Regions from separate parts of the Phyllobacterium sp. GQ127 genome, predicted to be linked through region 3. Evidence: riboswitches for the same ligand, from Rfam matches in the RefSeq annotation. Region 3 holds a riboswitch; each other region holds the start of a gene.
What was found. A riboswitch is a leader RNA that binds a small molecule or an ion and turns the genes downstream of it on or off. The one in region 3 is predicted to bind cobalamin.
Positions count from the first base shown of each region.

Region 1 (10,730 bases), on a different contig from region 3:
TTCATCCCGCATTTTGAACGCTGACGGCTCAGAATATGAACCATATTCCGCAGCCTACCGAAACCCAAGAAAAACCATTCCAATAATCTTGTCACGGATGCAAATCTGTTGTGAAAACCAGAGTTATAATGTTTTCGCAAAAACATTATAACTCGCTTGGCTATTCCAGCGGGATGACATCCACCGATTGTTTGCCCTCCTGCGAGCCGCTTGTCTTCAAAACACCGACAATGGGCGAAACATCGGCATAGTCACGGCCGCAGCCGATCGTAATATGATCATTGCTGGCAGCCATATTGTTGGTCGGATCAAATTCCAGCCAGCCCGCTTCCCGTCCACACCAGGCACGTACCCATGCATGCATGGCGTCAGCGCCTTCAAGCCGTTCCTTGCCCGGCGCCGGTATGGTTCGCAGGAAGCCGCTGACATAGCCAGCCGGAATGCCCAACCCTCGCAAGCCCGCGATCATCACATGGCTGAAATCCTGGCATACACCAGCCTTGAGATCGAAGGCCTGACGAGCATTCGTGCGCACATCCGTGGCTGCACCATCATATTTGAAATCCGCGTGGATTCGACGGTTCAAATCGCTCACCGCTTCCGTAACGGTTCGGGTACTGGTGAGGCTCAACGCAGCATAGGCAGTAATATCCGGATCAATGGCCGCATATTTGCTTGAAGCGAGAAAATGATGCGGCGCGTCAGCCGCTATCGACCACACACTGCGAATTTCTTTCCTCAGCCCTGCAATATCGGGTGAAACATCAAGCATGACCGGAGGGCGCATGACATTGACGCGCGCGGTCATGTTTACGTCAAGCGTCTCGTGCGGATTGCGATAAACGATGGACGTAACCGAATTGGAGAAGAAATCGATGAACTCCGAGCGCTCTGCCGATACGGGATCGAATGACAGACTGGATGCAATAACACGCTGAACACCCGGCAATGTCTGCGGCATGACCCGCACATGATGCCGCCCTGCAGCCGCTGACCGCGCATAATCATAGTGGAGATGAAGGCGGATATTATACAGCATCAGTTCTGGACTCGCTCACGCAAAATACGTCTCGGAAATTGCATCGGCCAAAGCACCAATATCATAGGCGACCTTGTGAAGTGTTTCCGGCATCAATTCATGCGGTTCTGAAATGGCCAGTTGCGTGTGCAATCGCAACACATCCTTGGAGAACATTTGCATGCCCGCCGGTTTATTCCGGCCCATCTCACGCGTTGGCAGCAAGCTGAATTCCGTTTTCAGCGCGTCAAGCTGAAAGATGATCGAACGCGGATTGAGCGGGTCCAGCGCCAGAAGATCCAGAATGCTGATCCGCCCGGAATAAACACTATACTGCCGGCGATGCGTCATCACGCTATCGCCGATCTCCAACAGCATTTCCAGCGAGCCTTCCGCGGCATCATGCCGGGCAAGGCGGGCAAGCATGCTTGCCATCTGGATGCCGCGCTCAATCCTGCGGCCAATTTCGAGAAAGCGCCAGCCGGTAAACCGGTACATGTTTTCGTGGACGAGACCGGAAAATCCGGCAAGCTTGCGCAGGATAATCGTCATGGCGCGGGTGGTGTCATCGCCGGGTGACACCACATCGGAAAAGCGGTGCACGGTCTTTGACAGATCGTGCAGTGCCAGCCAGCCATCGGGCGAAAACCGGTCGCGAATGCGTCCAGCCGAAAGCATCGCGCCGTCGATTGATCGTTGCAAGCCCTTGGGAACCGCCTGATCCAAATCAACGCCAAGTGGTTTGAGGTAGGCGCGCATTTCGGTCAGAAGCGGCAATTCCTGATTGGGTGCCTCGGCAAAGCGCGCATGACAGGCGCGCAGTATGCGTGCGGTTCCTTCGGCGCGCTCAATATAACGGCCCATCCATAGCAGGTTTTCAGCAGCACGCGCAGGAAGGGTTCCCGGCACATTGCGCTGGAAAACATCATCTTCGCGGGGAAGCAGCGTGTCCTTTGCAACCGGCCCCTTGCTGGTGATCCAGACATCCGCCGCCTGCCCGCCGCGCTGCATGGCAATTGCCGCCGTATCGAGCGTAAAGCCGACGCGCGCAAAACCACCTGGCATAAAGCTCCAGCCATCCTTGTGACGCGCCGCAAAGACACGCAGCACAAAGGGTCTGGGTTCCAGCTTGCCATCGACATAGACGGGGGTCGTCGAAAGCTTGACAGCTTCCTGACCGACCAGCCCGCGCCCGTCATTCTGCAATCGGGCAAACAGTTCGCTGCGTGCTTCAGGATCAAGATTTGATCCCAGCACAGTTGCCTGCTCGTCTTCAAATGGCAAACGTGTTGAAAGAGCCGGGCCCACCATCATCTGGTCAAACCGGTCCATGACATGCTTGCGCTCTTTTTCCTGCCCGCACCACCACGTCGCTATGCTTGGCAGCGCCAGATCCCGCTCATGCAGGGCTTTTGAAATGGCTGGTAGGAAAGCCAGCAAGGCGCGGGTTTCAAGAATGCCCGAACCAATCGCATTGACCAGCGAGACAGAGCGTCTGCGCAGGGCACCCACCATGCCCGGCGTACCGATCCACGAATCTGATTTAAGCTCGAGCGGGTCCATATAGGCACCATCCATTCGGCGCCAAAGCACATCAACCGGCTTCAGTCCTGAAACGGTACGCACCATCACCTTGCCCTTGGCAACCGTCAGGTCGTCGCCTTCAAGCAGCATGAAGCCAAGATAGCGGGCGATATAGGCGTGCTCGAAATATGTTTCATTGTTGGGGCCCGGCGTCAGGATCGCAGCACGGGCCTGCGGATCGGTGACCAGCGACTGCATGGAGTCACGGAAATCCTTGAAGAAGCCCGCCAGCCGATGCACATTCATTGAGGCGGAAATATCGGACAGAGCGCGGGTGGTTGCCACACGATTTTCCAGCGCAAATCCTGCGCCCGACGGTGCCTGTGTCCGGTCGCCCAGCACCCACCATTGGCCATTTGGAGCGCGACCCAATTCAAAAGCACAAAAATGCAGGAAGCGTCCGCTTGCCGGTTTTATACCGGCCACCGGGTGCAGAAATTCCGGGTTCGATGCAATCAGGTCAGGCGGCAGCACGCCATCGCGTACAAGCTTTCCTTCGCCATAAATGTCGGAAACGATATCTTCAAGCAGATCGGCGCGCTGGGTCAAACCAGCGGTAATCGTATCCCAATCTTCCTGATTGATAAGCAGGGGAATATGGGCAAGCGGCCATTGGCGTTCCTGCGTGCCCGTCTCGTCATAGATGCGGTAGAATACGCCAGCATCCAGCAGATATTGATTGGCGCGCGCAAAACGTGTCGCCAATTTTTCCGGGCCGATTTCATCCAGCGCATGCAGCAGCGTTTCCCAGCCGGGCCGAACGGCACCCGCAGGATCAATCATTTCGTCGGCAATTCCCGGCAAGGGCTTGTAGCCCGCCAGCAGGCTGGGAATTATGGGTGCCTTGGTTTTATTCACTTGCGACATCATCAATCTATAGGGTGTTTCATATCCGCTGCATACTTATTGTGCGTGGTTCGACAAGCTCACCATGAGGAAGGTTGAGGATTGCATTGAGTAGTTCTACGATCTCACAGCTACCTATGAAGCCAAACCACCTTACTCATGGTGAGCTTGTCGAACCACGCACAACTCAACCACGCGGCCTTCTTAAATCCAGCGTCATCGGGAATTCCGGCGATGCCTGTTCTTTTCGCAGCTCATAGGCTCCAGCCGTGTGGCCGCGGGGCTCGAACCGCGCGAGCCTGCGCGCCTCCGCTTCATTGGAGTTAACCGGGAATGTGTCGTAGCTGCGTCCGCCCGGATGGGCGACATGATAGGTGCAGCCTGCGATAGCCCGTCCCGACCATTGATCATAAATGTCAAATACCAGCGGGGCGTTGACCGGGATCATCGGATGCAGGCCAGAGCGCGGCTGCCAAGCCTTGTAGCGAACGCCTGCAACAGCAACACCATTGGTCTCAGTCATTTTCAGCGGCACTTCGCGGCCATTGCAGGCAACGCTGTAACGCGCGGCATTATAGCCTTCGACCCTCACCTGCAAACGCTCGACAGAGCTGTCAACAAAACGCACCGTGCCACCAATAGCGCCCTGTTCGCCCATCACATGCCAAGGCTCAAGCGCTTGCCGCAATTCCAGTCTGACGCCTTCATTGACGATTTCACCGCAGAAGGGAAAGCGGAACTCCAATTGCGCCTCAAACCATTCCGGCCGGAAATCAAATCCGTTCTGACGCAGGTCGGCCAGCACATCGAGAAAGTCCGCCCAGACGAAAGCCGGCAGCATGAAGCGGTCATGCAATGTCGTACCCCAACGCACGAAGCTGCCTTCGATCGGGTTGTTCCAGAAGCGGGCAATCAATGCCCGAACCAGCAATTGTTGTGCGAGACTCATGCGGGCATTGGGCGGCATTTCGAAACCGCGAAATTCGACGAGGCCAAGCCGCCCGGTTGGACCATCTGGCGAGAAAAGCTTGTCGATGCAAATTTCCGAACGATGCGTATTGCCTGTCACATCCACTAAAAGGTTGCGGAACAGCCTGTCCACCAGCCAAGGCAAAGGCGGTGTTCCACGCCCTGGCAGAGGCACCTGCGCCATGGCGATTTCCAGTTCGTAAAGACTGTCGTGCCGCGCCTCATCAAAACGCGGCGCCTGACTGGTCGGGCCAACGAACATGCCTGAAAACAGATAGGACAAGGATGGATGTCTCTGCCAATGCAAAACCAGACTTTTCAGAAGATCCGGACGGCGCAAAAACGGGCTGTCATTGGGTGTTTCGCCGCCAACCACCACATGATTGCCGCCGCCAGTGCCCGTATGCCGCCCGTCAATCATGAATTTATCAGCGCCAAGCCTTGTCTGGCGAGCTTCCTCATAAATCGTCTCGGTTGTTGCCACGCATTCGCGCCAGTTCGAAGCCGGATGGATATTTACTTCAATCACGCCAGGGTCGGGAGCAACGCGTATCACGCTGATGCGCGGGTCCTGCGGCGGTCCGTAACCTTCGATATGAACCGGCAAGCCGAGTTTGGCGGCAGCAGCTTCCGCCGCCCCGACAAGTTCAAGATAGTCCTCAAGCGCCTCAACCGGCGGCATGAACACGCTCAACCGGCCATCGCGCGGTTCAACCGAAATGGCTGTACGCACCGCGCCGCCAATCTCTCCCAGTTCCTGCTCCACACGCTCTTGGGCATTGCCTTCAGCGGCGGTGAACGAAGCAACCGCTTGCGGCTCGTCTCTCACATCAATGCCGGTTAATGCCGGCGAATCCGGCAAAGGACCCCGCTCTACGGAAGGGTCAACCGGCACGATGAAGGGAAACTCGGAAGGCGGCACATGTGGCAGAGCGCCCAGCGGCAGGCGGTAACCGACAGGAGAGTCGCCCGGAACCAGAAAGAGCTTGCCGCGCCGCGTAGTCCATTTTTCACTGCGCCAGCGCGGACCTTGCGCGGCCTGGCTGTTCCAGCGCTGCACCGGCAATACAAATCCTGTTGGCTCTGTTAGTCCCCGTTCGAAAACACGCGCCATGCGGCTGCGCTCTTCCGGGTCTTTCAGCATGGAGTTTGAGGGGTCAACATTCTCCGGCAAATTGCCTTCTTTGACGATCCATTCTGCGGGGTCCTCATAGGCGGCGGCAACCATATCGTCTTCAACGCCCAATTCGCCAGCCATCTCCACCAGCAGTTTGCCGGCATCGTCCGGTTTGACATCCGCCTTGCTGTTTTCCGCGGCGATAAGATCAGGATTGACCCAGATGGGCTGGCCGTCTTTTCGCCAATAGAGTGAGAACGTCCAGCGCGGCAGGCTCTCCCCCGGATACCATTTTCCCTGCCCGTAATGCAGAAATCCGCCCGGCGCGAAACGATCACGCAAGCGCCGGATCAGCTTGTCAGCTTTTTCCCGCTTGGTTGGGCCAACGGCATCGGTGTTCCATTCGCCGGATTCAAAATCGTCAATTGAAACGAATGTCGGCTCGCCGCCCATGGTCAGGCGAACATCCCGTTCCTTGAGCAGCGCATCGACTTTGTTGCCAAGCGCATCGAGCGCGTCCCACGATTCATCGGAAAATGGCTTGGTAATGCGTGGATGCTCCGAGACGCGCGTTACCCGCATGTCAAAACCGAATTCGACATTGGCCGGTTCAGCCATGCCTGAAATCGGTGCAGCATTGCGATAATGAGGTGTTGCGGCCAGCGGGACATGACTTTCGCCAGTCAGCAACCCCGATGTCGGATCAAGGCCAATCCAACCGGCACCCGGCAAGTAGACCTCGCACCAGGCATGTAGATCAGTAAAATCCGTCGTTGTCCCGGCAGGCCCATCCAGCGCCACCAGATCGGGCTTTAACTGGATAAGGTAGCCGGAAACAAAACGCGCCGCCAAGCCAAGATGACGCAAGGTCTGGACGAGAAGCCAGCTGGTATCACGGCACGAACCTGTACGGACATTCAACGTGGTTTCCGGTTCTTGGACACCGGTTTCCATGCGGATAACATAACCAATCTCGCGCTGGATGCGTGCATTAAGGTCCACGACGAAATTGACTGTATTGGTGCTTGAGCGATCAATCGTTGCCAGAAAATCCGACAGAAGCGGCCCAATCGGCTCCGGCTTCATATATAAGGAAAGATCGTCGCGTATATCTTCAGGGTAAGCGAAGGGCCAGATTTCCCCGGCAGGTTCGACGAAGAAATCAAACGGATTATAGACGGTCATATCGGCAATGAGATCGACTTCGATCTTGAGCTCCGTGACGGGCTCAGGAAAGACAAAACGGGCCAGAAAATTACCGTAAGGGTCCTGCTGCAAATTGACGAAATGGTTGGACGGACTGACCTTCAACGAGTGGCTCAGCACTTTGGTTCTCGAGTGCGGAGCTGGTTGAAGGCGGATGATCTGCGGCCCGAGCATGATGGGGCGATCATATTTATAGTGAGTCAGGTGATAGACTGCTGCGTGAATTGCCATGTCGCCCCAAAATTCAATAAAACATCGATGTCGCCAAAGGCTACATGCGAAGCCTAGCCTACTCCATCGGCTTGTTCACGCTTAAAAAACTTATTCTGCCATTTATTTTAGCACGTACTGAATCTGCACCTTAAACGGGCTGGCAAAATGGACGACACAACCAAATCCAAGAGAGGGGTAACATAATTTGCATTAGGCTTGCTGCGTGGTTCGACGGGGCTCACCATGAGGGAGGTTATTATTTGCAGGAAGTTACTTCCTGCAAGGTTATCGACCAATGTGCAATCAAACCACATTCCTCATGGTGAGCCCCGTCGAACCACGCAGAAACTCAATGCCAACAAAGGGTAGCTGCTGATTATCACCCTGGAATTGAAAAAGACCCGGACGAGCTGGACACTCACTATCCGGATCTCCATTCATTAAACCAGAAAACGGGAGGTGGGCGAAAGCCTCCCTCTCACTCCTGAGGGAAACATAGCATTCTTCTATTTTTTCCAAGTGCTATCTCTTTTACCCCATTTCATTTTCACTTCGGTTCAACTACTAATCATCGTGATGGTTTCTCCGGCTAGACAATGCTGGAGATGAAAAGGGAACACGGTGAGGCGTACCCAAAAGGGACCGAAACCGTGGCTGCCCCCGCAACTGTAAGCGGTGAGCGACGCCTGATGATGCCACTGATCGCAAGATCGGGAAGGTAAGGCTTTGCCAAGACCCGTGAGCCAGGAGACCTGCCATCATAATTGAAATTCGAACCGGACGGGGTGTGCCGGGAGCGATGCGATGACCTCTGTCCGCATTAGCGGCACCCGAATGCTTTGAATAGCTTCCGGTTCATCGTCTGCGTTCTCTGTCCTCCCCTTGAAAGTTGGCAGGTATGAACGTTTCGCGCATCGTCACTTCGACCCAGCATCATATTATCTACCCTCTCAAACAATCGGCATTGACGATTGTTATAACATTACGCTATCTCCTACCCATGTCGAAGTCCTCAGAATATTTCCACGGCATGGGAGCGCGCCCGTGAGCCATATACAGCTTGATGCAACAGCCGTGAGCTATAAAACCGGAACCCATATTTTGGTTGATGCTGCGTCGGTCGGCATAAGATGTGGCGCAAGGCTCGCTATTATCGGGCCGAATGGCGCTGGAAAATCCACCTTGCTGCGCATGCTGGCCGGGCTGCTGCCACCGACGTCCGGCGGAATAAGCTTCAACGGCAAAATTATCGGTACAATGTCGCCGCTTGAGCGGGCCCGGCAATTTGCCTTTGTCGGCCAGGCCGATGCCCCCGATCAACAGCTTCTTGTCGAGGATTATGTATCTCTTGGCCGCATTCCCCATCTGGGCGTCTTCACACGCACGGTCGACCGGGAAATCGTCGAAGATTCCATGGAGCGCGCGCGGATCAGCCATTTCCGCCGTCGTGCATTGGGTTCATTGTCAGGCGGCGAACGGCAGCGCATGCAATTGGCGCGCGCCCTCGCCCAGCAACCGGCCATCCTGTTTCTTGATGAACCGACCAATCACCTCGATCCAAAGGCGCGCAGCGAACTGCTCCTGCTCGTTGCCGGACTTAATGTCACGACCATTGCCGTTCTGCATGATTTGCCGCTTGTTGCGCCCTTTGCAACCCATGTAGCAGTCATGCACAGCGCTCAGCTTGTAGCGTCAGGCACGCCCGACGAAACGCTGACCCCGCGCATTGTCAGCGATGTATTTGACCTTGATGTGCTGCGCCTCAGGCACCCATCCCGCCAGCGCGACCTTATGGTGTTTGAAGCACCCGAACCGATCCATGACGCCCATTCTCATTCACGGAGCATTTGATGAAAAAATCCCTTTTTGCCCTCGCATTTACTCTTCTGTCTGCGCCTGCCTTTGCTTTCCCTGTAACCGTCGATAGTTGCGGCAAACCTTTGACCTTCGACGCCGCTCCCAAACGTGTCGTCGTCAACGATATCAACATGAGCGAAATGGCTTTCGCGCTTGGCCTGCAATCTTCAATGGTTGGCGTGACCGGAATCACCGGCTGGTACAAGCTCGATGATGCCTTCATCAAGCAGCAGGGTTCCATTCCGGAACTTGCACCAAAAAATCCGACACTCGAGAATATTATCGCCGTGCAGCCTGATTTCTTCTTTGCCGGATGGAATTACGGCATGCGCATCGGCGGCGAAGTTACCCCCGATACACTTGCGCCCTATGGAATCAAAACCCTCGAACTGACCGAGAGCTGCGTCCATCTCGATAAAAACCGCCCTGCCGCTTCCATGGAACTTCTCTATGGCGACATCGAAAAGCTGGGCAAAATTTTCGACAAGGAAGCAGAAGCTGAGAAACTGATTTCCGGCTGGAAGACCCAATTGGCACAGATCAAAAAGAAGGTCGGCACCAACAGCGGTAACCGCGTGTTCCTTTATGATTCCGGTGAAGACAAACCATTCACCGCTGGAAAGTTCGCCATCCCTTCAGCGATGATCAGCGAAGCTGGCGGCGTCAACATCATGGATGACCTGGAATCCAGCTGGGCCACCACCTCTTGGGAAACTGTTGCATCACGCAATCCGCAGTTTCTCGTACTCCTCGATTATCAGGATGATGTTGGATATAAGAAGCTTCTCGATTTCCTGAAGAGCCATCCGGCCATGAAGGAAACCGATGCAGTAAAGAATGAGCGCTTTGTCGCCCTTCGTTATGCGGAACTTACGCCGGGTCCTGCGAATATCGAAGCCATCGAAAAGATTGCCAAGGCAATGCATCCGGAAGCATTCTGAGTGCATTTTCCGGCGGGAACAAAACTGACTTTAGCGGCAAGCACGGTGCTGGTCATCGTGCTTGGGCTCCTTTCCATTGCCTATGGCTCAACATTTATCGCGCTTGGCGACGTGTTGAATGCCTTGGCGCATTTTGCAGGGCTCAGCGATCTGGCCACGACTGTGCCCATAGAAAGAATTATTGTCGACCTGCGTTTGCCCCGCGCCATCCTCGGCCTGTGCGTCGGTGCTGGCCTTGGCATCATTGGCGCAATGTTGCAGACCGTTACCCGCAACGATCTCGCCGACCCCTTCCTGTTTGGTCTTTCCTCGGGGGCTGCTGCTGGCGCGGTATCGGTTATAAGTCTTTTCGGCGATCGCTTCGGCGTATGGACCCTGCCCATTGCTGCGTTCAGCGGTGGCATGCTCGCAGCTATTATCGTTCTGCTGCTGGTGCGCCGCGTACAAGGTCAAGGTCCCGAGCGCATGATCCTTGCTGGCCTTGCCGTATCCTTCATCTTCACGGCGCTTGCCAATTATATGGTGTTTTCCGGCGATCAACGCGCCGCCCATTCGGTATTGTTCTGGACGCTTGGAGGACTGGGAATTGCGCGTTGGGATAATCTGCCGCTGGCATTGATTGGCCTCGCCTCGATCCTCGTCTTCGCGCTTTATAACCACCGCAATCTTGATGCGTTTTTGGCGGGCGAAAACACCGCGGAAAGCCTCGGCGTCAGGGTCAATCGAACTCGGAATATCGTGTTTATTGTTTGTGCCTTTTCAACCGCGATCTTTGTTTCAGTATCGGGCGTTATCGGCTTTGTCGGGTTGATGATTCCCCATATTGCGCGGCGTTTTTCCGGCCAGCTCCATGCCGGACTGATTGTAACTTGCGCGCTTTTCGGAAGCATACTGCTCCTTTCAAGCGACCTCGTCGCAAGACTGCTGCTCGCGCCGCAGGAATTGCCGATTGGCGTCGTCACCAGCTCCATCGGTGCGT
Region 1 is NZ_JCAXDZ010000002.1:642,391-653,120, reverse strand. It holds gene AC6CHM_RS11465 (transglutaminase family protein) at 161-1,039, opposite strand; gene AC6CHM_RS11460 (circularly permuted type 2 ATP-grasp protein) at 1,055-3,469, opposite strand; gene AC6CHM_RS11455 (transglutaminase family protein) at 3,636-6,971, opposite strand; cobalamin riboswitch at 7,514-7,727, shown strand; gene AC6CHM_RS11450 (ABC transporter ATP-binding protein) at 7,998-8,804, shown strand; gene AC6CHM_RS11445 (ABC transporter substrate-binding protein) at 8,804-9,751, shown strand; gene AC6CHM_RS11440 (FecCD family ABC transporter permease) at 9,752-10,730, shown strand, end outside.
Region 1: another riboswitch for cobalamin. It lies ahead of AC6CHM_RS11450 (ABC transporter ATP-binding protein); the one in region 3 lies ahead of nrdH (glutaredoxin-like protein NrdH).

Region 2 (10,730 bases), on a different contig from region 3:
ACCGCATAAGCGGTCTCGCCAGGAAACATCTTCATGAAGTTATGAGCGTCCTCGATGAGGACCTGAGGCCTGAAGCAATAAACCGGTTGATCCGGGCGCAATTCAAGCGCTGCATCACGGGCGGTGGCGAATCGTTGCATCTGTGTGTCTTGCGTCATTCCAGACTCTTAGCAAGGGAAAGTGACGGATGAAAGTCGCGACTTGTTGCAAGAATCGGGTGGCGACTCGCCATAAAATGGCTAAGGATTTGCAATCTGCTTACCATGAAAGGGTAATTGCCGTGTCCGTAGCTGATGCCAAAGTGCCGCCGACCCTTTCCATGTCCGGATTTGTCTGGCTGCAATTGCTGTTGTTAGGTGCTATTTGGGGTGGATCATTCTTCTTCGCGCGCATCGCTGTACAAGTCGTTCCACCCCTCACGCTGGTGTTGTTTCGCGTTGTCATAGCAGCCCTGGCGCTGCATATTTATCTTGGAAGCCGCGGTGTTAATTTCTGGGACTATCGTCGCCACGCGCTCGGTTTTGCCGGACTCGGCCTGTTGAACAATGTCATTCCCTTTTCTTTGCTTTTCATCGGGCAAACAGCGCTAGGTGCTGGTCTTGCCTCTATCTTCAATGCAACGACCCCTATCTGGACGGTCATATTGGCGACCATACTGACCGCCGACGAAAAGGTTACGGCAGCCAAGCTTGCCGGCATTTTCATGGGTATCGTGGGTATTGTGGTCATGATCGGGCCTGGAATTTTGACTGGCCTTGGCGGGCCGCTATGGGCCGAGCTTGCTGTCATAACCGCAACTATATCCTACGCCTTCGCGAGCATCCTGGCCAAACGCTTTAAAGGCATCCCGCCAACAGTAACGGCAACCGGACAGATGACAGCATCCACTCTTATCATGATCCCTGTCGTACTCCTCCATGACGGCATGCCGCATTTGGATGGGATTAGCCTGGGCGTCTGGTCCGCCATTCTCGGATTGGGGCTGCTATCGACAGCTTTCGCCTATATCCTGTTCTTTTCAATCGTGAAAGCTTCGGGAGCAACCAATGCCTCCCTCGTCACCCTGATTGTTCCGGTCAGCGCCGTTTTACTTGGAACAATTTTTCTTAGCGAGAAACTGGCGGTGCAAGACATTGCCGGAATGGCCCTCATCGCTTTGGGTCTGCTGATCATTGATGGCCGTATTCTAGCGCTTTCCAGAAAGCCGAATAGATAGAATTGTCATAAAATTTCTGTAGTTAGCCCGAAACTCCAAGGCTTAATCCTGTTCGAAATGTGGCAAAGCAACACGCTAACGAGAACTGCGATAATTTTATTGCACTGCAAAATTTTACCGCCAGCAAAGAATTTTTTCGATTTTTTCGACATTTTCAAACGTTTAAATACGTTTAGTTTCAAAAACTTATCGTTGCTGTAGAAAAAATTTCTACACTCTTTGTCATCGTTCGGTAATATTTGGGCTTTTTCTGTGGCGAATTTGCGCTATGTTATGGGGGTTAACTGCAGGAGACAAGCGATGGGACTAACTCGATCGATGAATGTCCTTATGATCTGTGCAGCGTTCGCATTTATTGGTGCAATGGTCGTAGGACTGATACCTTGAATTGAAATATGAGCGCTACGGATATGGTCTCTGACCGTTAAGTGAGTGAAACAAAAGAAACGGCCCGGTTATAGCAACCGGGCCGTTTCACTTTTACAAGCTGTTATCAAGCTGCCGCACCGGCCAGATTGGATTGGAGTGCTACAGCTTCCGGACGAATACCGATGAGATGACAGATCGCAAAGGCGAGATCAGCCCTGTTCATCGTGTAAAAATGGAAATCCTGCACGCCACGTTCGACCAGATCAAGAACCTGTTCCGCTGCGACGGCTGAAGCTACCAGAGCATGAGTCTGCTCGTCATTCTGCAATCCATCAAACCGCTCTGCCAACCATGTAGGTATGTGAGTACCAGCTTTGGAGCAGAAATTGGTAACCTGGGTGAAATTATGGATTGGAAGTATGCCAGGCAAAATCGGAATATAGATTCCGGCACGACGCACCTTTTCAACATAGCGCTCATATTGGTCGTTCTCGAAGAAGAACTGCGTGATGGCACGCGTCGCGCCATTATCGACCTTGCGCTTCAACATATCGATGTCGGTAGCAAAATCCGGGCTCTCGGGATGCTTTTCGGGATATGCAGACACCGAAATATCGAAGTCAGCGAAAGCTTTCAATCCAGCGACAAGTTCGGCACCGTTTTCATACCCACCCGGTGTCGGTTTGTAATGAGCACCTACGCCGCTTGCCGGATCGCCGCGCAAGGCGACAAAGCGATTGACACCCATGGCGGCAAATTCGCGGATTACCGTGTCCACCTCTTCCTTCGTGGCATCAACACAGGTTAAATGTGCCGCTGCATTCACATCGGTTTCGGTTAAGATGCGCTTGATCGTGCGGGCTGTGCGTTCACGAGTTGAGCCACCTGCCCCATATGTCACAGAGACAAATTCGGGATTAAGCGGAGCCAGACGCGTTACAGTCTCCCAGAGACGCTCTTCCATCACCTCGGTCTTTGGCGGGAAGAACTCGAATGAAACCTTGATATTGCTACCAAGATCGGCACGGCGGGATTGGCGGAAAAAACTCATTAGACACTCTCCGTAACGCGGGAGGTTGAAACAGGATCGGCAATTAGCAAGCGTGGGTCGCGTGCCAGCCACAATTTAACAGTCAGTTTGTCTTTATCTTTTGGTTGTAATTCCATGCTCTGTTCCAGCGTCAGTCCGGCTTCCGTCAGCCAGTCTTTAATCTGTCCATCATGAAAACCGAGGCGCAAATGGGCATGTCTGTCGCGTAGAAATTCAAGTTCGTGTGGAGCAAAATCGACGATCAACATTCGGCCGGAAGGACGCAAGGCACGTGCAGCTTCACGAATGGCCTCGGCCGGATTATCAAGGAAGTGCAAGACCTGATGGATTGTCACCAGATCGAAAGACTCTCTGTCTACCGGCAAGGAATAGACGTCACCTTGACGGACTTGCGCGTTGGCAATGCCGGACTTCTCAAGATTTGACCGGGCAATCGTCAACATGTCGCGATTGATATCGATACCGACACCGCGCAAGTAGAGCGGAGCAAAGAGCTCAAGCAGGCGCCCGGTACCCGTACCGACGTCGAGCATCGCTTGAAACGGTCTTGCACCTATGATCTTGGTAAGGGCCTCTTCCACAGCGCCGTCTGGAACATGCAACGAGCGGATAGCATCCCAGCTTGAAGCATTCGCGCTAAAATAGGCAGCCGCACGTTCACGGCGCTGAAGCTTCACAGAGGAAAGACGTTCAAGGTCACGCTCCAGCAGGGGATCAGAACAATCCAGGCGATCTAGCAGGGAACGGGCAATATCTCCCACAATCAATGATTCCGCCAAACGGAAATAGGCCCAGGAGCCTTCCTGATAGCGGTTGATAAGACTTGCCTCAAAGAGCAATTTCAGATGTCGTGACACTCGCGGCTGAGATTGTCCTAAAATGGATGTGAGGTCGGAAACAGTTAGATCACCACGCGACAACAAAGCAAGAATGCGTAGCCGACTAGGCTCAGCTGCCGCTTTCAACGTATCAACCATCAGGTCGAGATTAAGATTGTGCCTGTCCATAACCAATCCTCAAAAGACATAAAGATATGTTTATGTCATGAGGCGACGATTGGCAAGAGGTTTTTGCCATTGACGACAATTTCTGCCGCGTCTGAAATAGGCGCCAGAATCAAATTAGAAAGACATCAATGAGTGCAGGAACGAACCGTCAGCGTTCAATCAACAAAGCGCTGACCTTGCTTTTACCCGCCGTTCCCTATTCCGATTCGGAACCAATACGCGCGGCCGCAGGTGCGCCCCACATGAAGACCTTGCCGCCGCCGATTGCCGTATGGTTGGCCGCTATTGCCCATGTGCGGCATCAACATACAGACTATGATGCGCTGCGCGACGAAGGCTATGACAAAGAGTCCGCTCGTTTCTTCGTGCTTGATGCGATTAATCGCAAACTGACGGAATGGCGGGCAACACGTCTTCTGGATCCGGATGAGGAAGATCTGAGCTGAGCTGGCCCCAGCCTTCTTCAAAAATAAGGTCCTGTAATTGGATTCTTTTGCGCCAGCCCTTTTTTTCCAGCTCCGGTGCATCAAAAAGCTCGTCGACATAGCCCAGGCATAGATAGGCAACAATCTCAACGTGATCCGGAATACCTAATATTTGGCGCATGTCATTGTCGTGATAGATGCTCACCCAGCCAACGCCAATACCTTCAGCACGGGCAGCAAGCCACAAATTTTGGACTGCACAAACGGTGCTATAGACATCCATCTGGCGGTTGTGGGTGCGACCGAGCACGACCGTTCCACCGCGTGTCCGGTCGCAGGTGATGCATAAATTGACCGGCGCTTTAAGGATGCCTTCCAATTTGAGAGAGGCATACAGCGCCCGGCGTTCATCTTGAAACAGGGCCTTGGCTTCCTCGTTGGCTTTGGCGAAAGCGCGGTGCACTTGCCTCTTGCGGGCCATATCGCGAATTGTGATGAAGTTCCAAGGCTGCATGAAGCCTACAGATGGAGCATGGTGCGCCGCATCGAGCAATCGCATCAAAACATCATAGGCGATCGGTTTTGACAAAAACTGATCGCGGACGTCTCGCCGGGTATAAATCGCCTTATAAACGGCCGCACGCTCATCGTCAGTAAAATCACCCGCTGGAACCGGACTATCAAAAGCTTCGTGCATTGTTTGCTCCTAACAACGCTTGAGGCCCTCGCCGCCGTCCGCGCAGCTTGGGCTATGGGGTCCGGCCGGTCTTCTGACTTGGGTTCAGCTGAACCGTGCGCCTTCCTGTGGCCTCTCGGCCACCGTGGCATAATGCACGGTCATTCCCCTTACAGCGCTGGGCACGTGCCGGATTTTCACCGGCTTCCCGATTCTCCGCAATCGTCTAAATTGCTGGCACCGGACCTGTTTTCTATTCGCCATGAAAAGGCACTTGGCGCAAGCCTTAGACCCTGTAAATCCACTGTTCGGGAATACGAATATCAACTTTTTCACCGGCGCGTATGATCCCGGGCTTTTCAACCCAAGCGACGATACCCCGCGAGCGCTTGGACACGCGTACAAAATCCAATGCAGTGGTGGTTTCGTCAGGAGTACCCGCATGCGAAGCAATAGAACGACCAGCAATCTTGCAGGGCGCATTCTGTCCATCGACTTTCAACGTCACGCCACCTTCAAAAAACATCAGCGATCTGGGTGGTAGCATCGAAAGGGATGGAATACCGGAAATCACCATGTTTCCACCGATCCATTCAGCTTTCAGCTGAGGCAAGCCCATGCCTGCTGCGATCTCGTCAAGCTCGTCGGCACTTAGAATGGAAAGGTGGCGTTCGTTGCGCATCTCGGTGCCACGCGGATACCAAGGCTCACGTCCGCCAGAGCGACGCGTCTGACCCGCGTGAAAGTCACCGACAATACCGTCAAAAGTCAGTTCCAGTGAATCTGTTGGAGAAGTGACAAAATCCCTGTCGAGTGCCTCAAATAGCCCGATCACACGACCACTGACCTTACGCGAAGGGACTATTTCGTCACGATTAACGAACAGGTCAGTCATCATTTGCTCCAAAGAGTTCCCTGCTTTAGAAAAGCGGCAAATTATCTGGCGATTACACCAGCAAAGACAACGGGGAACCTTGCGGTTCCCCACCTATACTTAGCGTGTCAGAGGCTTGTAGCTTGGACGCTTTGGATTGACGCTATCGGGACCGAGACGACGAATCTTGTCGTTTTCATAATCTTCGAAATTGCCTTCAAACCATTCGACATGGCTATCGCCTTCGAAAGCCAGGATATGCGTCGCGAGACGGTCAAGGAACATGCGATCATGGCTGATGATCACGGCGCAACCTGCATATTTTTCCAAGGCATCTTCAAGTGCTGCCAAGGTTTCCGTGTCCAGATCATTTGTCGGTTCGTCGAGGAGCAGAACATTGCCACCGGACTGAAGCATCTTGGCCAGATGCACGCGGTTACGCTGACCACCAGAAAGATTTCCAACTTTCTGCTGCTGGTCGGTACCCTTGAAGTTGAATGCTGAAACATAAGCGCGGGAGTTCATCTCATGCTTGCCAAGCTTGATGATGTCAGTCCCGCCGGAAATTTCTTCCCAGACATTCTTGTCGGCTTTCAGGTGATCGCGACTCTGATCGACATATCCGAGGTTAACAGTCTCGCCGACGCGAATAGTGCCGGAATCCGGCTTTTCCTGACCGGTGATCATCTTGAACAGAGTGGTTTTACCCGCACCGTTCGGACCAATAATGCCAACAATACCGCCGGGTGGCAGTTTGAAAGTCAGGTTTTCGATCAGCACACGATCACCGAAAGACTTGGTGAGATTTTCGGCTTCGATAACCACCTGACCCAGCCGTTCACCCGCCGGTATCAGAATCTGGGCATCGCCGGGGCGCTGGTCGTTAGCGGCGTCAACGAGCGCATCATAGGCCTTGATACGCGCCTTCGATTTTGCCTGACGTGCTTTCGGGCTGGCGGAAATCCACTCGCGTTCGCGCTCGAGAGCTTTCTGACGGGAGTCATCTTCACGGCCTTCCTGCAGCATGCGCTTGGACTTGGCACCAAGATAGGCAGAGTAATTGCCTTCATAAGCAATGCCGCGCCCACGGTCGAGTTCGAGAATCCAGCCGGTCACATTGTCTAGGAAGTAGCGATCATGCGTAATCAGAAGCACGGAGCCCTTATATTCGCGCAGATGTTTTTCAAGCCAGGCGGTCGTTTCAGCGTCCAAATGGTTGGTCGGTTCGTCGAGCAGAAGAAGATCAGGCTGCGACAGCAGCAAGCGGCACAAAGCAACACGGCGGCGCTCACCACCGGAAAGATTGGTTACTTCGCTGTCGCCGGGTGGGCAACGAAGTGCTTCCATCGCCATCTCAACTTGCGATTCAAGGTCCCAGAGGTTTTGAGAATCGATGACATCCTGTAACTTGGCGCCTTCATCGGCGGTCTCGTCGGAGTAATTCATCATCAATTCATTGTAGCGATCGAGAATGGCCTTCTTGTCGGCTACGCCATCCATGACATTGCCCATAACGTCCTTGGCTGGATCCAAATAAGGTTCCTGCGCCAGATAGCCAACGGTAGCGCCATCCGCCAACCAAGCCTCGCCTGTATATTCCTTATCCAGACCAGCCATGATTTTCAGAACTGTAGACTTACCGGCGCCATTTGGACCCAGAATACCAATCTTGGCGTCTGGGTAGAAGGACAAGTTGATATTCTCAAGAACCTTCTTGGTTCCATATGCCTTGTTCAGGCCGGACATGTGATAGATGAATTGGCGTGCCATAACGCGCGTCACTCCGATGCTCGGGATTTCTTTTGAATGAATTTGCGCCGTATGTAGGCGAAAGCCTCAGCCGTGGCAATGGATGCCCATCAATTTCGACCTTCGCCAAACGAGCGAAACCGGGCGCGGATATTTCCGTCACCCGGTTTCCCCTCTGGTGCCGCAACAGGAAGCGTCCTCTTCTCCCGGTAGCGGCCATGTAAACTAACTAGACGAAATACGTTTCGTCATTGCAACAACATCATCCGATTCGCGATTACACCGCAAAATTGCAATACCCGCGAAACTCATATGCTTCAGGTTTAAAGTTCTGCGGCAAGTTTAACGGGTTTGCAAGGGGTTTTGCAAAATAAAATTGCACACCAAATCACCTGACTAATAATTGAGCACAATAGTCCAAAATTAAGAATAGTTTGTAGATTGTTTTCCACATTGACTAATTTTACGGCACCCTCTCAACTGGGCTTCTCGCAAAGAGGTTGCCATGAGTTTTGATGATACCGACGTTTTGACCACCAGTACTGGTGCAGCCCTTGCAATACGACACATGCCCGCAAAGGGTCGGGTTCGCGGGATCATTCAAATAAATCACGGAGTGGCCGAGCATTCTTTGCGCTACAAACGTTTTGCAGGATTTCTGAGCGAGCATGGTTTTCACATTTATGCACATGATCATCGGGGGCATGGCCTGACGAGAGCACAAGACGCACCGGCGGGACGCTTTGCTGCAAAAGATGGGATGGACGCCGTGTTGCGCGATGTTGATGCGGTCAACAATGAAGCGCGCCTACGCTATCCGGATTTACCCCTGATCATTTTCGGGCATTCCCTCGGCGGACTTGTCGCGCTTAATTACGTTTTCAAACATCAAGAAAAAGTGGATGCGGCTGCAGTCTGGAACGCAAATTTTTCGGCCGGAATGTTGGGAAGGTTCGCCCAATGCCTATTACTGGCTGAACGTATGTTTTTAGGTTCTGATGTCCCAAGCATGCTGCTGCCAAAACTTACATTTCAGGAATGGAATCGCAGTGTAGCCAATCCGCGAACGGATTTTGACTGGCTCTCGCGGGATTCTGCTGAGGTCGATTTGTACGTGAAGGATCCCCTTTGCGGCTGGAGCCCTACTGTGAGCATGTGGCGTGATACATTCGATTTGGTATTCACCGGAGCAAAGGATAGCTTGTTGAGTAAATTGCGTCGCAACCTACCCTTCAACCTCGTTGGCGGTGCCAAAGATCCGGCGACAGCACAAGGCACTTCCGTCAATCATCTGGACCATAGAATGCGCAAGCTCGGCTTTACAGACGTTACGACCAAAATATATCCCGATACGCGCCATGAGGGCCTAAACGAAATCAACCGTGAACTCATCATGAGCGAATTTGCCAATTGGGCTATCCACACAGCGTCAAAGGCAAGCCGATGATTGCTGAGCAAGCGGCAGCCCCGCTTAAAGGCATACGCGTCATTGAACTAGCCCGAGTGCTGGCTGGCCCATGGGCCGGACAGGTTCTCGCTGATCTTGGAGCCGATGTCATAAAGGTGGAAAATCCCTCCGGCGGCGACGAGACACGCGGCTGGGGGCCCCCTTTCATCACCAGCGCAGAAGGCGAGAACCTTTCCGCAGCGTATTTTCACTCTTGCAACCGAGGCAAGCGCTCCATCACGGTCGATTTTACAACCGCTGAGGGACAAGAAACCGTAAAAGCGCTCTGCCGGACAGCTGATGTTGTGCTTGAAAATTTCAAGGTGGGCGGACTGGCAAAATACGGACTGGATTACGCCAGCCTAAGCATTGAGAACCCGAGACTAGTCTACTGTTCAATAACAGGTTTCGGCCAGACCGGCCCATATGCATCGCAGGCTGGCTATGACTTTATCATTCAGGGAATGTCCGGCCTGATGTCGGTGACGGGCGACCCTGATGGCCAGCCTCAAAAAGTAGGTTTGGCAGTCGCGGATGTATTTACCGGACTCTATTCGGTCATTGCCATTCAGGCCGCCCTTGCCCATGCCGCTAAGACCGGTCAAGGTCAAATGGTGGATATGGCGCTGTTCGATGTCCAGTCAGCTGTGATGGCCAATCAGGCAATGAATTTTCTGGCTACGGGGAAAAGCCCGAACCGTATGGGCAATGCACACCCGAATATCTCCCCTTATGAGGTTGTTCCCACATCTGACGGACACCTGATCCTTGCTGTCGGCAATGATGGGCAATTCGCCAGATTCTGTTCAATCATCGAGCATCCGGAATGGGCCAGCGATGAGCGGTTTCTCACAAACCGATCCAGACTTGAAAATCGCACGATACTAACAACGCTCATCAGCACGGAAACCTCAAAAAGAACCCGGGCTGAGCTGCTAAACGCCTGTGCCAAAAATGCGGTGCCAGCGGGACCGATCAACAAGATTGGTGAGATGTTCGACGATCCGCAGATCGTGGCGCGGCAATTGCGACTTGACCTGGAAGACTCCCATGGCAGTTCTATCCCTTCTGTGCGAACGCCGATCATCATGTCACAAACACCATTGACCTACACACGGCCCTCGCCTCGCTTAGGCGAACACACTGCCGATATACTCCAACAGTTGAAGGACGCATCCGAATGAAGACGGGCGGTGAATTGATCGTTGAAGCTTTGGCCGCAAATGGTGCGGAGCGTCTCTTTTGCGTACCGGGTGAAAGCTATCTGGCTGTGTTGGACGCGCTTTATGACGCGAAGATCGGCATAACGATCTGCCGCGCGGAAGGCGGGGCCGCCATGATGGCGGAGGCTTGGGGCAAGCTCACAGGAAAGCCTGGAATTTGCTTTGTCACACGCGGACCTGGCGCGACGAATGCTTCACCCGGCATACATATCGCCATGCAGGATTCAACTCCAATGATCCTGTTCATCGGGCAGGTTCAGCGTGATGCCCGCGAACGAGAGGCATTTCAGGAGGTAGAATACCGCCGCTTTTTTGCCGATACAGCGAAATGGGTCGCAGAGATTGATGATGCCCGGCGTATTCCCGAATTCGTAACCCGAGCATTTTCTGTCGCGACCTCCGGACGGCCAGGCCCGGTTGTTCTTGCTTTGCCTGAAGATATGCTCACGGACATGGTAGAAACCGTGACGGCACAAGCATGGCAACCCGTAGAAACCGGCCCGTCCGCCGCCAGCATAGAAAAGCTTGCCGACATATTACAGGCTGCTTCCAAACCATTCATGATATTGGGGGGGGCCCGTTGGAGCGCAGATGCCGTTGCATCAATCACCCGTTTTGCCGAGAAGTGGCACCTTCCCGTGGGTTGCTCCTTCAGGCGGCAGATGCTGTTCGATAATCTACATCCCAACTATG
Region 2 is NZ_JCAXDZ010000001.1:1,257,210-1,267,939, forward strand. It holds gene AC6CHM_RS06425 (alanine racemase) at 1-140, opposite strand, end outside; gene AC6CHM_RS06430 (DMT family transporter) at 320-1,216, shown strand; gene metF (methylenetetrahydrofolate reductase [NAD(P)H]) at 1,710-2,636, opposite strand; gene AC6CHM_RS06440 (ArsR/SmtB family transcription factor) at 2,636-3,643, opposite strand; gene AC6CHM_RS06445 (DUF2293 domain-containing protein) at 3,772-4,089, shown strand; gene bluB (5,6-dimethylbenzimidazole synthase) at 4,022-4,765, opposite strand; cobalamin riboswitch at 4,812-5,004, opposite strand; gene AC6CHM_RS06455 (MOSC domain-containing protein) at 5,031-5,639, opposite strand; gene ettA (energy-dependent translational throttle protein EttA) at 5,739-7,388, opposite strand; gene AC6CHM_RS06465 (alpha/beta fold hydrolase) at 7,873-8,814, shown strand; gene AC6CHM_RS06470 (CaiB/BaiF CoA transferase family protein) at 8,811-9,998, shown strand; gene AC6CHM_RS06475 (thiamine pyrophosphate-binding protein) at 9,995-10,730, shown strand, end outside.
Region 2: another riboswitch for cobalamin. It lies ahead of bluB (5,6-dimethylbenzimidazole synthase); the one in region 3 lies ahead of nrdH (glutaredoxin-like protein NrdH).

Region 3 (10,730 bases):
CCGGGCACCGATCTGCAATGGGACAACAAAGTTCATCAAGCCGGTAACAAGAGGCATTGCCACGAAGAAGATCATGATCACGCCATGCGCGGTGAATATCTGATCGAAATGATGGGCGTTGAGATATCCTTCGGACCCATTAAACGCCATTGCCTGTTGCAATCGGATCATGATGGCGTCGGCAAAGCCTCTCAGCAACATGATGATGCCGAGGATCATGTACATTATGCCGATGCGCTTGTGGTCAACTGTTGTGAACCACTCATGCCAAAGATATCCCCAAAGACGGAAATAGGTAAGTGCGCCGACCACGGCGATGCCTCCGAGCGCGACCACGATAAAGGTCACAACAAGGATAGGTTCATGCAGCGGGAAGGATTCCAGCGTGAGCCTACCGAAAACCAGCTTTATAAGTTCGGGATTATCAAACATATCGGGCTCGTTTCGTTCAGCTATTAGACGGTCGGCGCTGTAGACCGAACAGTTGGGTGGACGAGGGGCGGGGAAGGCCCGCACCAATAAACGGAGAGGTATTCAAGGACGGCAGCGTCTGTATATTCATGCTCGCCTGCAGAGCTTCTTCCGTGGTGCAGATGCCAACAACAAATGCAGGATCAGGGCCAAAGACAGCGCCGCCACGCCTTGTGTACTTATCGTATTCCAGTGAACGGGTATTATAGATGCCAGCCATCCCAAGGCCACCCTTGGCATCGATTTCATCCATCTCGCTCATGCACATCTTGCCGCGTTCCACACATCGGTTGAGAACTGCGCTGAACAGTTCCGGATCAACACTTGCATAATGCTGTACCGGTACTTTTTCGCTGGGCTGTTCCAGTTGCAGATAGGTCATCCGATCAAGAGTGGTGCCTTTTGACTTGACGTCGGCAATCCATTTTTCAAAACCCTCATCCGGCAGGCCGTGAAAAGCGAAACGCATACCGGAAAAACCGGCGCCACTGTAATTGGCCGAAAAGCCCTCATATTCGCCGGGGTGATTGATGACGGCGCTCAGCTTCGTCTGCATGCCCGGCATAGTGTATATCTGCCCGGCTAGCGCAGGAATATAAAACGAGTTCATCACCGCCGAGGAGGTCAGCCGGAAAGCGATGGGCCGATCGACGGGAGCGGCCATTTCATTGACGCTGGCGATACCATATTCCGGATAGATAAAGAGCCACTTCCAATCCAGCGCGACCACTTCGACCTGCAATGGCTTGACCGTTTCGGAAACTGCTTTGCCGGGGGAAATGCGTCCAAGCGGACGATAGGGATCGAGCAAATGTGTCGCCATCCAGGTGACCGCGCCAAGGCAGATGATGATCAGCAGCGGCGCCGCCCAGATGATCAATTCCAGCTGGGTGGAGTGATCCCATTCCGGGTCATAAGGCGCATCCGTGTTTGACTGCCGGTATTTCCAGGCAAAGAACACGGTGAGCACCATCACTGGAATGATAATGACAAGCATGAGGACGGTAGAAATAATGATCAGGTCGCGCTGTTGCACGGCGACGTCGCCTGACGGGCTCATGACAACAGCATTGCACGCGCTAAGCAATGCAAGCAGTGGAAGCAGGGCGATGGCAAAAAAACGGTTCAAGAGACTTCCTGTCAATGGAAACAGCGCCTAGTTGCGCCATCACTAGCTGCACCATAGTCAGAGCGACATTGGACAATTTGCCCAATCCTCCCGTAGTGTGTCACAATGATAAAGGATACGCTAGCAGTGACCGCAAACGAGCAGACCTGAACGGTTTCAATATTTGATCGAGGAGCGCACCGGGCAATGAGCGCGAAAACAGGAGCGGCATCTTCGACAACGCTTGAGCAGGACGCAACGCGCCTTCACTCGCGACATGACGACGTTAACGTTGGCGAGATTGCCATCGGCGTGATTATCGGCAGAACGTCCGAATTCTTTGACTTCTTCGTCTATGCTATTGCCTCTGTGCTGGTCTTTCCGAAACTGGTGTTCCCCTATGTTGATGCTCTGACGGGTACGATCTATTCGTTCGGTATTTTTGCGCTGGCCTTTCTTGCGCGGCCGATCGGCACGGTTATCTTCATGCAGATCGATCGCACTTATGGCCGTGGCGTAAAATTGACGATTGCCCTGTTCCTGCTTGGTAGCTCGACCGTTGCGGTGGCGTTCCTACCCGGTTATGCCCAGGTCGGTTGGGCATCTGCAGCGCTTTTGGCACTGTTCCGGATAGGACAGGGGCTTGCGCTGGGCGGTGAGTGGGATGGCCTAGCATCGCTTCTGGCGCTCAATGCACCTAAGCAACGCCGTGGCTGGTATGCGATGATACCGCAACTCGGTGCTCCCTTGGGGCTTATGGTTGCGGCCGGGCTGTTCGCATTTTTCGTTGCCAATCTTTCCGCAGAAGACTTCCTGGGCTGGGGCTGGCGCTATCCGTTTTTCGTTGCTTTCGCTATTAATGTGGTGGCGCTGTTTGCACGGTTGCGAATGGTTGTTACGCCGCAATATGCAAAATTATATGAAAGCAGAGAACTGCAGCCAACGACGGTGGCCAACACATTACAGCATGAAGGTCGCCACGTGGTCATTGGTGCTTTTGCACCGCTTGCGAGTTTTGCGCTCTTTCATATGGTAACGGTATTTCCACTGTCTTGGGTCTTCCTGTTTACGGATCAGGGCCCGGCCCGCTTTCTTTTGATTGAAGCATTCGGAGCGGCTGTGGGCGTCATTACCGTGTTTGCGTCGGGCACGATTGCCGACCGCGTCGGACGCCGGAATCTGCTGGGCGGCACCGCCATAGCCATTGCCGTGTTCAGTGGATTTGCTCCTCAATTGCTTGATGGCGGCGACATCGGCGAACTGATCTTCATGATTCTCGGATTTATTTTGCTTGGTCTGTCCTTCGGCCAGTCATCCGGCTCAGTGGCCTCGCGGTTCTCAAAGAAGTTCCGCTATACCGGCTCGGCATTGACCAGCGATATGGCATGGTTGTTCGGGGCGGGTTTCGCACCGCTGGTCGCGCTGCTGCTATCCAGCCATTTCGGCCTGATAGCTGCGGGCGGCTATCTGCTCTCCGGTGCTGTGTGCACGCTTATAGCCCTCAGCTTGAATCGTCAGACCGACAATCAGGACGTGTAGTCCCTTCCTCACTCATTCCATTTTCGTGCGCAGCGCCAAATTGATTGGCAGCTGTGCATAGTTTCAATTTTGGTTTGATCTAGCTGTTGACGGATTTTTAACATCCACTACTATATATAGTGTTCAAGGTTCTTCCGATTCGTGAGAGTGGGAAGCTAAGACGGGAATACGGTGAGTGGTGCCTTTAGGTACTGTGATGCCGGAGCTGCCCCCGCAACTGTAAGCGGCTAGCACGTGTTCGATACTGTCACTGGGGCTCTAGGCACCGGGAAGGCAAGAATAAGTGCGTTGATCTGCGAGCCAGGAGACCTGCCTTGATCTGATGAGTCCACCGGCGGGGTGCCGGAGCGGTCGCGCCAATGCACGGGGATTTTCCGTGTAAAACGCTTCCCTGCCCCTCCACGAGCGAGCTACAGGGTGAAGTGCATGAGAAACCTATCCAGCGTATTGATTGTGGGCGACCCGCCGTAAATCGGGCGGCACTTGAGTAAGTCATACAGTTCTAAACCAAACTAGCTGGCAGCACTCAGAGCTGCCAGACCATGTTCTCACGACCAAAATCAAATGAGGAAGTCATGAATATTGTCGTTTACAGCAAGCCGGCCTGTGTCCAGTGCACCGCTACGACCCGAGCTCTTGACCGGCAGGGTATGGAGTATGACGTTATTGATATTTCCAACGATCAGGATGCTCTCGAACTTGTTCAAAGTCTTGGCTACCGCCAGGTACCTGTGGTTGTCGCCGGCGAAAAACACTGGGCCGGTTTCCGCCCGGATATGATTAGCACCCTTGCCTGACAGGGATGGGTGTCATGAGTGGGATCGTCTATTTTTCGAGCAGGTCGGAGAATACCCACCGTTTTGTTTCCAAGCTGGTGGGCTTCACCTCACAACGGATACCAATCGGCTCTCGTGAGGAGCTGAAGATCAACGCACCTTATATTTTGATCGTGCCAACATATAGCGGCGATGGCGGCAAGGGTGCCGTTCCAAAACAGGTGATCCGCTTCCTCAACCAGGCGGAAAACCGTTTAAATCTCCGCGGCGTGATTTCCGCGGGTAACAGTAACTTCGGAGCGACCTTCGGGATTGCCGGCGACATCATCTCTGCCAAATGCCAGGTGCCTTACCTTTACAGGTTCGAGCTGATCGGCACGGAGCAGGATGTCGTAAACGTCAAACATGGATTGGAACGATTTTGGACACGCTCACGCTCGAACGACCAGTGAAAGCCAACGAACCAGTGCTGGATTACCACGCGCTGAACGCGATGCTGAACCTTTATGATGAGGAGGGCAAGATCCAGTTCGATCAGGATCGTATGGCGGCGAAGCAGTATTTTCTGCAGCATGTGAACCAGAATACGGTGTTCTTTCACAATTTGCGCGAGAAGCTCGATTACCTGGTAACCGAAGGCTATTATGAGCGCGCGGTGCTTGATCAATATTCCTTCAATTTCATGCGCGATCTGTTTGACCATGCCTATGCGAAGAAATTCAGGTTTCCAACATTTCTTGGCGCATTCAAATATTACACCAGCTACACGCTGAAGACCTTTGACGGAAAACGCTATCTTGAGCGTTACGAGGACCGCATCTGCATGGTGGCGCTGACGCTGGCGCAAGGAAATGAAACCTTGGCGCGGGATATGGTTGACGAGATCATTTCCGGGCGTTTCCAGCCTGCAACTCCCACCTTTCTCAATGCTGGAAAGAAACAGCGCGGCGAGCTGGTGTCCTGCTTTCTGCTCCGAATTGAAGACAATATGGAATCAATCGCGAGGGGTATCAACTCGGCCCTGCAGCTCTCCAAACGCGGGGGCGGCGTTGCATTGTCGCTCACCAATATCCGTGAAGCGGGCGCGCCGATAAAGCAGATTGAAAATCAGTCATCCGGCATCATTCCAGTCATGAAGCTTTTGGAGGATAGTTTTTCCTATGCCAACCAGCTTGGTGCAAGACAGGGGGCAGGTGCGGTCTATCTGAACGCACATCATCCCGACATAATGCGTTTCCTCGATACCAAGCGCGAAAATGCGGATGAGAAAATCCGTATCAAGACGCTGTCGCTCGGCGTTGTCGTACCGGATATTACTTTCGAATTGGCGAAGAACAATGAGGATATGTATCTGTTCTCTCCCTATGACGTAGAGCGGGTCTACGGCGTGGCCTTTACGGAAATTTCGGTGACAGAAAAGTACCGTGAAATGGTCGCAGATTCGCGTATCCGCAAAAAGAAAATCAAGGCTCGCGACTTCTTTCAGGTCTTGGCCGAAATCCAGTTCGAAAGCGGCTATCCCTACATCATGTTCGAGGACACAGTGAACCGCGCCAACCCGATTGCAGGGCGCATCACCATGAGCAATCTGTGCTCGGAAATCCTTCAGGTCAGCGAGGCGAGCGAATACAATGCCGATCTGTCCTATAGCCACATGGGCAAGGATATCTCCTGTAATCTCGGCTCGCTGAATATTGCCGCCGCAATGGATTCAATGGATTTTGGCAAAACCATCGAAACGGCCATCAGGGCGCTGAGCGCCGTCTCGGACATGAGCCATATCTCGTCGGTGCCTTCTATCGAAAAGGGTAATGATGACAGCCATGCCATCGGCCTTGGGCAGATGAATCTGCATGGTTACCTGGCCCGTGAACGCATTTATTACGGCTCTGACGAAGGTATCGATTTCACCAATATCTATTTCTACACCGTGACCTATCACGCCGTTCGCGCATCCAATCGCCTAGCGGTTGAACGCGGCCAAAGCTTCAAGGGCTTCGATAACTCGAAATATGCTTCCGGTGAGTATTTCGACAAGTACACCGAGCTGGAATGGCTGCCAGCAACCGAGCGCGTAAGAGAGTTATTCGAAGCCGCGGGCACTGCAATTCCCACACAGGAAGATTGGCTGGCGCTGAAGCAGGCGGTGATGACCTCCGGCCTTTACAATCAAAACCTGCAGGCTGTGCCGCCCACGGGCTCCATTTCCTACATCAATCACTCAACCTCCTCGATCCATCCGATCGTGTCGAAGATCGAAATCCGCAAGGAGGGCAAGATCGGCCGCGTCTACTACCCGGCCGCGTTTCTGACCAATGATAATCTTGATTACTATCAGGACGCCTATGAGATTGGCCCGGAAAAGATCATCGATACCTATGCTGCAGCAACGCAGCATGTCGATCAGGGCTTGTCGCTGACGCTCTTCTTCCGCGATACCGCGACCACGCGCGATATCAACAAGGCGCAGATCTATGCCTGGAAGAAAGGCATCAAGACAATCTACTATATCCGTCTTCGTCAAATGGCTCTGTCCGGCACGGAAGTGCAGGGCTGCGTATCCTGCACGCTTTGATTTTCCGGGGAAACAATGAACATTCAAATCAAGAATAAAGCTGTAAAGCTTCCGGCAGCCGTTCGCGCCATCAACTGGAACCGCCTTGAGGATGACAAGGACCTTGAGGTCTGGAACAGGCTTACCGGAAATTTCTGGCTGCCGGAGAAGGTGCCGCTATCGAATGATATTCCGTCCTGGGCTGCACTCAAACCCGAGGAACAGCAGCTTACCATTCGCGTGTTCACGGGGCTGACCCTGCTCGATACAATCCAGACCAGCATTGGCGCGCCAAAACTCATGGAAGATTCGATCACTCCCCATGAGGAAGCAATCTATTCCAACATCTCCTTCATGGAGGCCGTGCATGCCCGTTCCTACTCGTCCATTTTCTCCACATTGTGCTCGACACCTGACGTTGATGATGCCTATCGCTGGTCCGAGGAAAATGAGCATTTGCAGAGGAAGTCCGCGCTGATCCTCGAACATTACCGCAATCCCGATCCTCTCAAGCGCAAGATTGCCAGCGTGTTCCTGGAGAGCTTCCTGTTTTATTCCGGCTTCTATCTACCGATGTTCTGGTCGAGCCGCGCCAAGCTGACCAATACTGCCGACATGATCCGCCTCATCATCCGGGATGAAGCTGTGCATGGCTATTACATCGGATATAAGTTTCAACGCGCACTGGAACGTCTTGGTGAGGAGCGCCGTTCGGAAATCAAGGATTTCGCTTTCGATCTTCTGCTTGAACTCTACGACAATGAGGCAAAATACACCGAGACACTCTATGATGGTGTCGGCCTGACCGAGGACGTGAAGAAATTCCTTCATTATAATGCCAATAAAGCACTGATGAACCTCGGCTATGAGGCTCTCTTTCCTGCGGAAGCCTGCAAGGTCAACCCGGCAATTCTTTCAGCGCTATCCCCGAATGCTGATGAAAACCATGACTTTTTTTCGGGTTCCGGCTCTTCCTATGTCATAGGCAAAGCGATCGCCACGGAAGATGAGGACTGGGATTTCTGATCGGTTAGGCTTTTTAGTTAAAGTAGATGATGAGCGACTTAAACTGGAGGATCGTAATTTGCAGAAAAATCAATCCAAAACAATTAGTTATAGCGTTTAGTTTCGGCCATCTCTGCATTGATCAGCCTAGCTGTCCAGTATCGTTTGCAATGCGGAAATCAGCTTTGCGCATTCGGAATCTGTGCCTATGCTGATGCGTAAATAGTCGTTTGTCCTCTCGCCGGGCAGGTGCCTTACAAGAATGGCCTTTGTTCTGAGTTGTGCAAAAATTTCCTTTGCAGAGCAGGCAGGGTGATGGACAAACAGAAAATTTGCCGAGGAGGGCAGGACTTCAAAGCCAAGGCCGCGCATGGACAAAGCCAATCTGTTGCGTGTCGCCATAATTTTATTGCGGCTTTCTTCAAACCAAACTGTATCCTGCCAGGCGGCGATAGCGCCGACGATGGCCAGTCGATCCAGCGGATAGGAGTTGAAGCTGTCTTTAACGCGATTTAACGCTTCAATAAGGGAAGACTCTCCAACAGCAAATCCAACGCGAAGCCCCGCCAGTCCGCGCGATTTTGACAAAGTTTGGACAACCAGCAAGTTTGGGTAGTTCCCGACGAGAGGAATAGCGCTTTCAGCGCCAAAATCGACGTAGGCTTCGTCGATGACGACCACCTGATCAGGATGCTCGATGAGGAGTTTTTCAATTTCCGATAGTGGAAGTGCTGTACCGGTCGGCGCATTTGGGTTTGGTAAAATAATGGCACCGCAATTTCGCCGGTAATCGGATGTGCGAACTGACATTATGTCATCGAGTGCGATTTCGTCGAAATCAATTCCGTAAAGACGGCAATAGGTAGGATAGAAGCTGTAGGTAATATCCGGAAACAGCAACGGTGCATCGTGCTTCAACAAAGCTTGAAAAGTATGTGCCAGCACTTCATCGGAGCCATTGCCGACGAAAACATTGCTTTCGTCAAGACCGTAACTTCTGGCAATTGTTGCCCGCAATTGCAGCGCCGTGGGATCGGGATAAAGGCGAAGTGAATCTGTCGTTTCCGCAGCAATCGCCCTCAACACAAGCGGTGATGGCCCATATGGATTTTCATTGGTGTTGAGTTTAATCAGATTGCCTAATTTGGGCTGCTCTCCTGCTACATAGGGGGACAACTCGTGAACAATCTGGCTCCAGAAACGGCTCATAAAACATCCAGCGCTGAAAAATTACTTGTACTCTTCCATAGCAAAATCAAGCTTATGCGCTAGCCTAAACTTATGACCCACCCCACTTGGGTGTTGCAATTGTTTTTGTCAAAACTTCCTCTAGTCTGTTTTGAACAGCTTCCGATAATCCAACGTAAACCCAGGGAGAGAAAAATGAGACGTCTCATGAAGGCAGATCTATTGCTGCTTGCTATTTGTCTGATTGCGGGTTCCGCATCCATTCAGGCCGTTCAGGCGCAAGAGAGTTGGCAAGGGAGCTGGGGTGCCAGTCCCGCCTTTCCTGTTGGGCCAGAATTGAATAACTCGACAATACGGCAATATATTCGGATGAGCGCTGGCGGTTCCAAAGTCCGGTTCCGGTTTTCCAATGAAACTGGTACGCAGCCGCTCGTCATAGGAGCGGCGCGTGTGGCGCGCCCTGGCAATGCACAAGGGTCAATTGATCCTGCCAGCAGTAAAGCATTGACCTTTGGCGGAGAGAGCTCAATAACCATACCGGCTGGTGCCCCTGCAATTTCTGATCCCGTGGACGTCAGTGTTGCGCCGTTTGATACACTGGCGGTCAGCCTGTTTCTCTCACGCTGGACAGGACCTTCAGTCGTCCATCCGCTTGGTGAGCACACAGCTTATCTATCTGAGACGGGTGACAGTACGGAAGCGTCTGTACTGCCAGATGCAAAAACCTCTACCATGCGATTTGTACTTTCGAGAGTTGAGGTGGCCGGAGAGGGCGGTACGCTGGTGACGCTCGGAGACTCGATCACAGATGGGTACAGTTCCGGGGTCGATGCGAACATGCGCTGGCCCGACGTGCTGGCTGAGCGGCTTGGCAAAGCTGATGGAGCAAAGGTCGGCGTCGTCAATGCCGGTATTAGCGGTAACCGAATCCTGCACGACCAGCCGGAAGCGATGTTTGGTCCAAGTGCGCTTTCGCGTCTCGACCGGGATGTCCTGTCTGTACCAAATCTACGCTGGGTCGTAATCATGGAAGGCATTAACGATATCGGCCATTCTACCTCTGCCGGACTATCTGAACAGAGTGTCACGTCAAACGAGATTATTGGCGGGCTGAAACAGCTTGTCAGTAGAATTAAGGGCCATGGAGCAAAGGCCTATTGTGCAACGCTAACTCCCTATGAGGGGACTGTTTTCGCCAACTACTATAAATCGGAAGGTGAAGAAAAGCGTCAGGCTGTCAATGATTGGATCAGGACCAGCAAGGGTTGCGATGCAGTGATCGACTTCGATGCCGCTGTTCGCGATCCGGCAAACCCGAAAAGGCTTCGGGCGGAATTCGATGAAGGAGACCACCTCCATCCAAACGCGAAAGGTTATAAGGCGATGGCCGACTCCATCGATCTGAATTTGTTTCAGTAGATAACAACAATGAAAGATTGGTCGATTCGGGAGGGCGAGTCGTCAAACACTTTGGTTCGTTTGATACAAGCAATGGTATGCTTGTATCAAACGCGACACTTCCGCAGAGCTGGTTTACAGTTCAGATCACCTTGCCCGGATTCATGATGCCGTTGGGATCGAGCAGAGATTTGAGCGAAAGCATCAGATCGAGCTTGACCGGATCAGCAAGCCTCGCCAACTCCGTTTTCTTGTCCAGTCCAATTCCGTGTTCCGCAGAAAACGATCCGCCCATTTCCCGCAAGGTAGCATAGATCAGCGACTTTACTGCTTTCTTGTCGGATATTCCGGCGACGCCAATATGCAGATTTCCGTCTCCCAGATGGCCAAAGGCAAAACCGTGAACCTTTGGCCCGAGCATCGCAATTCCTTCGTGGAATTGTTTCAGCCAGGATTCCAGATGCTGTAGTGGGACGGAAATATCAAACCAGTGACCGTTCGGGTGGACGCGATCAATGACACTGCTGTCTTCGCGTATGTTCCAGATCTCACGGCGCTCCTTCTCGCTCTGCGCAAGAATTGCATCAAGAACCAAGCCGTCTTCTATGGTCAGCGCCAGAGCATTTTCCAGAGCAGATTGCGCCTGTGCCTGATCGGCCGCGTCAGTTTCGATGATCAGGTAAATGGGAGC
Region 3 is NZ_JCAXDZ010000004.1:102,925-113,654, reverse strand. It holds gene cyoB (cytochrome o ubiquinol oxidase subunit I) at 1-432, opposite strand, end outside; gene cyoA (ubiquinol oxidase subunit II) at 449-1,600, opposite strand; gene AC6CHM_RS16145 (MFS transporter) at 1,787-3,118, shown strand; cobalamin riboswitch at 3,228-3,449, shown strand; gene nrdH (glutaredoxin-like protein NrdH) at 3,694-3,915, shown strand; gene nrdI (class Ib ribonucleoside-diphosphate reductase assembly flavoprotein NrdI) at 3,930-4,346, shown strand; gene nrdE (class 1b ribonucleoside-diphosphate reductase subunit alpha) at 4,316-6,469, shown strand; gene nrdF (class 1b ribonucleoside-diphosphate reductase subunit beta) at 6,485-7,474, shown strand; gene hisC (histidinol-phosphate transaminase) at 7,601-8,662, opposite strand; gene AC6CHM_RS16115 (SGNH/GDSL hydrolase family protein) at 8,837-10,060, shown strand; gene AC6CHM_RS16110 (FAD-binding oxidoreductase) at 10,182-10,730, opposite strand, start outside.